One region of the Sinorhizobium garamanticum genome, then DNA from elsewhere that is predicted to be linked to it. Evidence: riboswitches for the same ligand, from Rfam matches in the RefSeq annotation. Region 1 holds a riboswitch; each other region holds the start of a gene.
The links. A riboswitch is a leader RNA that binds a small molecule or an ion and turns the genes downstream of it on or off. The one in region 1 is predicted to bind thiamine pyrophosphate.
Positions count from the first base shown of each region.

Region 2: linked by a shared signal. The riboswitch ahead of thiB (thiamine ABC transporter substrate binding subunit) and the one ahead of thiC (phosphomethylpyrimidine synthase ThiC) in region 1 are both predicted to bind thiamine pyrophosphate.
Region 3: linked by a shared signal. The riboswitch ahead of thiD (bifunctional hydroxymethylpyrimidine kinase/phosphomethylpyrimidine kinase) and the one ahead of thiC (phosphomethylpyrimidine synthase ThiC) in region 1 are both predicted to bind thiamine pyrophosphate.

Region 1 covers NZ_CP120374.1:1,655,108-1,658,373, forward strand. Annotated here, with positions in the region: gene thiC (phosphomethylpyrimidine synthase ThiC) at 1-1,531, opposite strand, end outside; TPP riboswitch at 1,630-1,741, opposite strand; gene PZN02_RS27570 (DUF427 domain-containing protein) at 1,886-2,269, shown strand; gene PZN02_RS27575 (helix-turn-helix domain-containing protein) at 2,309-3,196, opposite strand.
Region 2 covers NZ_CP120373.1:1,439,681-1,442,946, forward strand. Annotated here, with positions in the region: gene thiP (thiamine/thiamine pyrophosphate ABC transporter permease ThiP) at 1-36, opposite strand, end outside; gene thiB (thiamine ABC transporter substrate binding subunit) at 68-1,087, opposite strand; TPP riboswitch at 1,139-1,253, opposite strand; gene PZN02_RS06690 (GNAT family N-acetyltransferase) at 1,477-1,962, shown strand; gene PZN02_RS06695 (thiamine diphosphokinase) at 2,168-2,818, shown strand; gene PZN02_RS06700 (ABC-F family ATP-binding cassette domain-containing protein) at 2,823-3,266, shown strand, end outside.
Region 3 covers NZ_CP120374.1:422,219-425,484, reverse strand. Annotated here, with positions in the region: gene bdcA (SDR family oxidoreductase) at 1-535, opposite strand, end outside; gene PZN02_RS21900 (TetR/AcrR family transcriptional regulator) at 608-1,201, shown strand; TPP riboswitch at 1,371-1,473, shown strand; gene thiD (bifunctional hydroxymethylpyrimidine kinase/phosphomethylpyrimidine kinase) at 1,587-2,381, shown strand; gene PZN02_RS21890 (hypothetical protein) at 2,497-2,709, shown strand; gene PZN02_RS21885 (polysaccharide biosynthesis tyrosine autokinase) at 2,835-3,266, opposite strand, start outside.

The DNA of each region.
Region 1 (3,266 bases):
GGGCGGCCGGATGCCCTTTGGCGAGGTCAGCTGCGTGGGCCGCGATCTTGTAGGTGATGACACCGGTCTTGACGTCGTCGCGGTCGGGCAGCCCCAGATGCTCCTTCGGCGTCACGTAGCAGAGCATGGCGGTGCCGAACCAGCCGATCATCGCCGCGCCGATGCCCGACGTGATGTGGTCGTAACCGGGCGCGATGTCGGTCGTCAGCGGCCCGAGCGTGTAGAAGGGCGCCTCGCCGCAGACGGAAAGCTGTTTGTCCATGTTCTCCTTGATCTTGTGCATCGGCACGTGGCCGGGCCCTTCGATCATCACCTGGCAATCCTTCGCCCAGGCGATCTTCGTGAGCCCCCCGAGCGTTTCGAGCTCCGCGAACTGCGCGGCATCGTTGGCATCCGCGATCGAGCCGGGACGCAGGCCATCGCCGAGCGAGAAGGAGACGTCATAGGCGCGGCAGATGTCGCAGATCTCCTCGAAATGCTCGTAGAGGAAGCTCTCGCGGTGGTGATGCAGGCACCACTTGGCCATGATCGAGCCGCCGCGCGAGACGATGCCGGTGACGCGGTCGACCGTCAGCGGGATGTAGGGCAGCCGCACGCCGGCATGGATGGTGAAATAGTCGACTCCCTGCTCGGCCTGCTCGATCAGCGTGTCGCGATAGACCTCCCAGGTGAGATCCTCGGCGATGCCGTTCACCTTCTCGAGCGCCTGATAGAGCGGAACCGTGCCGATCGGCACCGGCGAATTGCGGATGATCCATTCGCGAATGTTGTGGATGTTGCGGCCGGTCGAAAGGTCCATCACCGTGTCGGCGCCCCAGCGGGTCGCCCAGACCATCTTCTCGACTTCCTCGGCCATCGACGAGGTGACGGCGGAATTGCCGATGTTGGCGTTGATCTTTACCAGGAAATTGCGGCCGATGATCATCGGCTCGGATTCCGGATGGTTGATGTTGGCCGGAATGATGGCCCTGCCGGCGGCGACTTCCTGGCGAACGAATTCCGGCGTGACGAAATCGGGAACCGATGCACCGAAGCTTTCACCGTCGCGCTGAAGCGCCTCCCTCGCCGCCTTGCGGCCGAGATTTTCGCGGATGGCGATGAATTCCATTTCCGGCGTGATGATGCCCGCGCGGGCATAGGCAAGCTGGGTAACGGCCTGTCCGCTCTTGGCGCGCAGCGGCTCATGGCGAACGGGAAATTCGGGCGTCAGTTTCTCGCCGGTCGCAAAGCCGTTGTCTTCCGCCTTGACGCTGCGGCCCTGATAGACGTCGACGTCGCCGCGTCCAAGGATCCAGTCGCGGCGAAGCGGCGGCAGGCCCGCCTCGATGCGAATGTTCGCGCCCTCCACCGTATAGGGGCCGGAGGAATCATAGACGGTGACCGGCGGCTCGCCCGAGGTCGGATGCAGCGCGATCTCGCGCATCGGCACGCGGATATCTGGATGGATCTCGCCGGGCTTGTAGACTTTCTGCGAGGCCGGAAGAGGGCCCTGCGTGACCGAGGGCGCTGCGAGAGGCTTGAAAACATTCATCTTGAGGCTCCAAAGTTTTCGCGTTGGAGACCCAGTTCTGAAGCCGGAAGGATGAAAAGACGCTACGCCGATGGATCACGGAGAATCGGAATCCTGGCCTTCGCACGTCCGCACCGTCCCTACGCCAGTATGAACTGGATCAGGTTCAACGGGTCACTGCGCGCTTTAGCAGTATCTCAGCCCCTTGCCGGGACCCCCCTGGTGAATGGATGCAAATAGTCACCGATATCGCCGCTGCGTCAACCCTGTTTTTTCGACGTTTGGCCGGGTGAAGCCCGCGCGGCCCACTGCCGCCCTTGGGAAGCGGGAGGCCTGACCCTATGTAGGAAGGATGAAATCGAAAGGTGTTCGCTCATGTCAGACAAGCCGTTCAAAATTCCCGGGCCCGATCATCCGATCACCATTGACCACAACCCAGCGCGCGTCGTCGTCAAGCTCGACGGCCGCGTCGTTGCCGATACGCGCGATGCACTGACGCTCCGCGAGGCGTCCTATCCGCCGGTGCAGTATATTCCCCGCAAGGACGTCGACATGTCGCTGCTTGCACGCACCGAGCATTCGACGCATTGCCCTTACAAGGGCGACGCGTCCTATTACAGCATTACCCCAGGAGGCGAGCGCTCGAAAAACGCCATCTGGACCTATGAAAACCCGCATGCGGCGGTGCGTGAAATCAAGGACCACATGGCCTTCTATCCGGATCGGGTGGATTCGATCGAGGAATTGCCGGCGTCTTAGGCTGCCTGCTCAACCGTCCCGACGAGACAGCGCGTACCGTCACACGCCGAGCTTTTGCCGCTCCGCCATGCGCCACGCCCGCGGCGTGGTCCCGATGTGGCGCACGAAGAAACGTGAGAAATACGCCGCGTCTGAAAAGCCGAGGCGGAAGCTGATCTCCTGGACGCTCGCACGCGTGAAGACGAGCTCGCGCCGCGCGGCGTTCAACAGCCTTTCAGCAATGACCTCGTGTACGCTCTGCCCGGTCATCGCCCGGACCACGCGGTTCAAATGGGTTTGCGACAGACCGAGCTCTCGCGCGTAAAACGCGGCCGGCCGGTGCGCAAGAACGTGCTGTCGAAGCAGCGCGTCGAAGCGCTCCATCCGGCGCTCGTTCTCGCTTTCCGCGGCAGCTGCGTCAATGCGCGGCGCTTCTGCGAGACGCGCCGTCAGCGTCAGTACCGTCGAGAGATAGGCGTCGAGCAGGCCCGTGCGGTGGCTGCGCCGCGCTTGCCATTCCTCTGCCAGGCGCTGCAAGGTCTCGGCGATGTAGCGACCGTCTTCGCTTTCGCCGAGCGGCGTCAGGCAAGCCATTGACAGCCATTTGCCCAGCCTGCTGCGGCCGCCCGGGGCAGCCGGCAGGTGTGATGCAAGGACTGTGAAAACAAAACCGTCGATGTCGCGGGAAAAGCGGAAGCCATGGCTGACGGTGGGCGGAATGGTGATTACGGCCGGGGGAGAGATCGCTTGCGACGTCTCGCCGAACAGGGCGTCACCCGAACCCCCGGCGATGTACAGGATCTGAAAGAAGCTCTGATGGCGGTGGAGGCCGATCTCCCAGTGGTGCAGGCGGCTGCGCGAGGGGATCGTCTCGCAATGCAGCCAGAAATCCGGACGTTCTCCGGACTCCTCGCCGTAAAGCTCATATGTCGGCACCGCCCGCTTCATTGTTCTCACCCGGCGTCAATGTTCAATAAGTGCAATTTCTTGGCTGAAATGTCCATTGAGACAGACGCGG
Region 2 (3,266 bases), on a different replicon from region 1:
GCCGCCGAGGCTGAAAGCCCCGGCGGCAATCGTCATCCGTCTTTCGACCGCACCGGACAAGCCTGCCTCAGTTCTTGCTCATGGCCGCCAGCCATTCGTCGATCCAGGCCTTGCGGTTGGCGGCGACCTCCTCGGAAGACATCAGGAATGTCTTTTCCGGGGTGACGAGCTTGCCGAAAGCGTCCGGCAGGGGTTCCTTGGTTGCCGCGACCGGCATCATCCAGTTGGTCGTCGGAATGATCGACTGGAATTCCGGGCCGGTCATGAAAGCCAGAAACGTCTTGGCAAGCTCCCGGTCCTTGGCGTTCTTTGTTGCGCCGGCCACTTCGATCTGGATGTAGTGGCCCTCGGCGAAGGGAGCGGCCTGATAGCGTTCGGTGTTTTCCGACACCATGTGGTAGGCCGGAGAGGTGGTGTAGGACAGCACCATCGGCGCTTCGCCCTTGGTAAAGAGGCCGTAGGCTTCCGACCAGCCGGGGGTCACTGTCAGCACCCGGTCCTTGAGCTTGGCCCAGGCGGCGGCCGCCTCATCGCCGTAGACCGATTTGACCCAGAGCAGCAGCCCGAGGCCGGGTGTCGAGGTGCGCGGATCCTCGATGACGATCTTTTGCGAAGGATCGCCCTCGACCAGTTCCTTCAGGCTCTTCGGCGGGTTCTGCAGCGTCTCGGTGTCGTAGATCACGGCGAAATGGCCGTAATCATAGGGAACGAATGTGTCGTCGGAGAAGCCGCCCGGGACCTTCAAGGCCGCGGTGTCGAGACCGTGCGGGGCGAAGAAGCCCGTCGCCTTGGCTTCCGCGACGAGGTTGGTGTCGAGGCCGAGCACGATGTCCGCCTTCGACTGCTCGCCTTCGAGCTTCAGTCGCGTCAGGAGTTCGACGCCGTCGGCGACGCCGACGTAATTGACGTCGCAGCTGCAGGTTTTCTCGAAAGCCTCGGCGACTTTCGCGCCCGGCCCCCATTCACTGATGAAACTCTCATAGGTGTAGATCGTCAGCGTCTTTTCGGCGGCACTGGCGCCGAACGGCAAAGCTGCGACAATCGCGGTAATCGCCAGCCGGCGAAACAATTTGGTGTAAATGGGCATGACGGGCACCTCTCTCCCCCTCTTGTTGATGTTGCGGGAAAAGGGCGCATCGGTCCGATCGCTTCTAATCCCTCCGCCGGTATGAGCCGGATCAGGTTCCGCGGGTTGGCGTGAGCCTCTCAGCCTTGGTTCCGCAATCGGACCGAAGGCACCCCGTTAGAGCAGCAAAAGATTTAGCTTTCGGCGGCAGGTCTGGCAAGCCGAGTTTCGGCGGAAACATTTGCCGTCCAAGCCATCTGCGCTATTAGTCCAAACGATTGTCGGCGACGTTTGTTCGCCTACCGCATGCTTCCTCAGTCTTGGCTGATTTGAGGATGGAGACATGCAGCAATTCAAAGTGCGACACCGCGCGTCTGATTGAACGCGGCGCCGTAGCGGGAGGTATTCTCATGCCAGACATGCTCGTTCGTCTCTACGCCCTGCCTGAAAGGCGTGCTTCCCGGCTCGATCCTGGCATCAGCATTCGCCGGGCGATGGCTGCGGAACGCAGGATCGTGCTCGGCTGGATCGAAGAACGGTTCGGCGCCGGTTGGGCGGCGGAAGCGGAGGCCGCCTTCTCGTCGACGCCGACCAGGATCCATGTCGCCGTTCACGAGGACCGGATCGTCGGCTTCGCCTGCCACGACGTGACGGCGCTTGGTTTCTTCGGGCCGACAGGCGTCGACGAGGCTATGCGCGGTCAGGGGATCGGCGAGGCACTGCTTATCGAAAGCCTGCTCGCGATGCGCGCCGCTGGTTACGGCTACGCTGTCATCGGCGGCGTCGGGCCTGCGGATTTTTACGCCCGCACCGTCGGCGCAGTGGAGATAGCGGATTCGACGCCCGGCGTTTATGCCGGTATGCTTTTTCCCGGCGAAGCTCCGTCGGAAAGCTGATCGCGAGCGATCGGGCCGCCGAAGAGCGCAACCCTTGCTGCCGCAATATGGCTTTCGGCCTTTTCCTTAGAGCGGGATGAGTGCGCGCGGTTTTCCGCCCGCATCCCGCTCTAACCCATTAGAATCGATCGCGGTTATGATTTTGGGTCGATTCGACCGAAAATCATCGTGATCTGGTCGTCCCTTTGCGCTATGGGCTTCTGCCATGGCCCAACAGACCTTCACCATACTTCTCGGCGGCACGCTCACCCGCACCGAGCGGCTTGCGAGCCAGCTTTCCGGCAGTCGCTTCATCGCGGCTGACGGCGGTATGCGCCATGCGAAGGCGCTCGGTGTCGTTCCCGAGCTCTGGGTCGGCGACTTCGATTCGACCGACGACGCTTTGTTGGCCGCATTCGCCGAGGTGCCGCGCGAGCGCCATCCGGCGGCCAAGAACGCGACCGACGGCGAGATCGGGGTCGAGGCGGCGCTCGCGCGGGGTGCAACATCGCTGATCTTCGCCGGTGCCCTCGGCGGCACCAGAAGCGACCATGCCTTCCTGCATCTGCTGCGCGCCGTGGCAATCGCCGAAGAGGGGTTGCCGGTGCTGATGACCTCCGGCGAGGAGGAGGCCTATCCCTTGCTGCCGGGCTCTGAGGAGATCGACCTTCCCAAAGGCAGCCTTTTCTCTATCCTCGGACTCAACGCGCTTTCCGGACTTTCCATCGAAAACGCGCGCTATCCGCTCGACGGCTTCGCCTTGCCCTTCGGCTCGTCCCGGACCATTTCCAACGTTGCGGAGGGGCCGGTCCGCTTTTCCTTGAAATCCGGCCGGGGGGTCATTCTCGCCCGTCCCTATGATCTTTCCGGAGCCTGAAATCTTGGCGCCACCCATTCTGAAGCTCGATGACATCTTTCTGACCTTCGGCGGCGCGCCGCTGCTCGCCGGCGCCAACCTGCAGGTCGAGCCCGGCGACCGCATCTGCCTTGTCGGCCGCAACGGCTCGGGCAAGTCAACGCTGATGAAGATGGCCGCCGGCCTCGTCGAGCCGCAATCGGGGGAAATCTTCCGTCATCCCTCGGCGACGGTGCGCTACCTGCACCAGGCGCCGGATTTCGAGGGTTTTGACACGGCCCAGGCCTATGCGGAAGCGGGGCTTGGCCCGAGCGACGATCCCTATCGCGTCGACTATCTGCTGCAGCATCTGGGGCTGACGGGACGAGAGGATCCGCAGCGGCTTTCGGGCGGCGAGGCGCGGCGCGCGGCACTTGCCCGCGTGCTGGCGCCGGAGCCAGACATCCTGCTTCTCGACGAGCCGACCAAC
Region 3 (3,266 bases), 760 kb from region 1:
TCGGACCGGGCTGGATGACATTGACGGTTATGCCCCTGGCGCCGAAATCGCGGGCAAGACCGCGGGCCATGCCCTGCACGGCCGACTTGGTCAGTGCGTAAGCGGCACCGCCGGCGAAGGGCATTCGGTCACCGTTTACCGAGCCGACGATGATGATGCGGCCGCCCTCGGGCATCTGCCGCGCGGCTTCGACCGCCGCGTGATAGGGTGCGCGTACATTCACGTCGATCATCCGGTCGACGGCATCCGCATCCACGTCCAGGGGATCGCCGAGCACCAGGGTTCCCGCGTTCACCACGAGTACATCGAGCGCGCCTTGGTTCCTCACAACCCTGACGACGGCGTCCCGGTCCGCGGCATCGGATTGGATCGCAGTCGAGGCCGTTTCCGACGCCAGTGCTTTTGCCGCCTCGGTTGCCCCTGCATAGGTGAAGGCAACGGTCGCCCCTTCATTGGCGAAACGCCGGACGATGGCCGCACCGATGCCGCGGCTGCCGCCGATGACCAAAATCTTCTTTCCACTGAAATTCGCCATGTTTGTCTCCTTGAGGAAAATGTAGTAGGCGCTACATAAAAGGAATGGAAGGCGAGTGCAAGGAATTTTGTAGTGAGCGATACAAAAAATGTGAAACCGCGCGGCCGACCTCGAGCCTTTGACGTCGACGAAGCCGTGGGCAAGGCGCAGGCGCTGTTCCATCAACGGGGGTATGATGCGGTCAGCCTCACGGACCTGACGGGAGCTCTCGGGATCAATCCGCCGAGCTTCTATGCCGCATTCGGCAGCAAGGCCGATCTCTACGGGCGTGCGCTGGAGCGCTACGCGAAGACGGAAGGCCTGGACTTCGATCATTTGCTCGCGCCGGAAAAGTCATTGGACGACGCGCTGGCGGCGCTGTTCGAAGCAGCAGCGGTGTCCTATACGGCACATCCTGAAGCAACTGGCTGTCTGGTTATCGAAGGTGCGCGCGGCGGTACGGATGCCGTCGCTTGCGACAAGGCAAAGACGCTCTGGCGTCGCAGCCGGCAGGTGGTGCGCGACGCCATCGCCCGGCGAGAGACTGACCGGGCGGACGAGATCGCCGACTATGTGATGGCGGTGCTGGCGGGCATCTCGGCAAGTGCGCGTGACGGTCTCGGCGTTGACCGCCTGCGCGCAATCGGGCGCAGGGCATCACTAGCCTTCGTGTCTGACAGGGCATGATGAAACGGTATCAATTGTCCTACTGCATGACACCTTGATCGGTATCGATTTAGCGATGGCACGCTCGCAGAGATCGCGCGCAACGAGGTTCATGAGGCCTTCGCAGACACCACAGGCGAGCCGACTGGCGACCACGTTGACAGATAGGCACCGCTGTCCGATACAATGCCAACATTCCGAGGGGAGCACTGAGCGGTGCTGAGATGGCGGTGAGCCGGACCCTTGAACCTGATCCGGGTTATGCCGGCGTAGGAACGGGAACAGGGCCTTTGAAGGCGCTCTAGCCACTTCTCCGCGATTTCCTGGATCTCCGTGATGTTCCAATCTGGAGACCGACCATGATGCGCCTTTTTTCGTTTCTATCTGTCGTCACGGTGAAAATCCGATGACGCCAATCGCGCTGACCATCGCAGGCTCCGATTCCGGCGGTGGGGCCGGCATTCAGGCTGACCTCAAGACTTTCTCCGCCCTCGGTGTCTATGGCGCCAGCGTCATCACCGCGGTGACGGCGCAAAATACGAAGGGCGTCGCCGCCGTTGCCGACCTTTCACCGGAAATCGTCACGGCACAGATCGACGCGGTCCTTTCCGATCTCAACGTCGCCGCCGTCAAGATTGGCATGGTCTCGCGCCGGGAGACGATCGCCGCCATCGCCGACGGACTGCGCCGCTTCGGTAAGCAGGTCGTTGTCGATCCGGTCATGGTGGCGACTTCCGGCGACCGGTTGCTGCGGCCGGATGCTGTGGCGGCGCTGGTAGATGAACTCCTGCCGCTGGCACTGGTTGCCACTCCGAACCTGCCGGAGGCCGCATTGCTGACCGGCCGTTCCGTCGCCGAGGACGAAACGGAGATGGCGCGGCAGGCCGAAGCCATTCTCAAGACCGGTGCCCGTTCCGTGCTGGTCAAGGGCGGTCATCGGCGAGGCAGCGAGGCAACGGATCTCTTCTTTGACGGCAACGCGATTGTCCGCCTCCCGGCTGCCCGGATCGAGACGATCAACGATCACGGCACAGGCTGCACGCTTTCGGCGGCCATCGCTGCCGGTCTCGCGCTCGGACGGCCTTTGGTGGAGGCGGTGCGCGAGGCGAAGGCCTACCTGCATGCTGCGCTTTCCGCAGCGAATACCTTGTCGGTGGGCGCAGGACGGGGGCCTGTGCATCACTTCCACCGCTGGTGGTGATGGGACCACCGTATCCCAAGGTCGAATGCGAGCTGCCGCCCCGGTGTCGCCACTGTTGCGACGCAACATGTTTTGGTCCATGGTTAATGGACTGGTTCCACGAAGGCAGCGATATATGCAGTTCCTTGCACGTCGTTTGGAAGCTTTCAACCGAGACGAACTGCCGGATTGGCGTCGGTCGCCGACGGTGTTGGGTCGTGCGCTGCGGCTTGTTCCGAGCCTGCTCGAATTTTTCCTGTTCTATGTCCTGGCACTCGCCATTCTGGCGGGCGTGGTCGCACTGATGGCGCTGGCCTGGATCTTCAGAGTCGATCGAAAGCCGTCGTAGGGCGTTTCGCCAAAAACGGCGGAATTTCAAATCGGTAGATCATTTTGTTGATCCAATGGAACAATGAAAAGATCGAGCGGGGCCGCATCCGCATCCACCTATGGCAGATGCGGACACCCATCGGCTCAAGCTGCGGGGCGGTCCCCGCTGATCGAATGCTCGACATAGTATTTGCCGTAACGATGTCGATATTTCTCGACACCGCCGAAGTCGCTGTACTTCGAAAGCTCATCCATGTCGGTCTTGTTGAGGATAACCCCGAGCACCTTGGAATTGATCTGCGGCTCGGAATGCAGAACGTCGCGCACCAGTCGGGACGGCGTTTTTCCCCATTCGACAACGAAGATGAAACCATCTGCAAGCGAAGCGAAGGCCTTCGCATCCACGACAGGCGCCAGCGGAGCGAGGTCGACGACCACGTAGTCGAACGAGCTGCGTGCATTCTCGATCAAGTTTGCCATGGCAGCCGAGGCGAGCAGTTCGTGGCTCTGATGGGGTTGATGGTTGGACGCCCCGCCGCCGACAGGGAAGATCGCAAGTTTGGTGCGCTGGTCGAC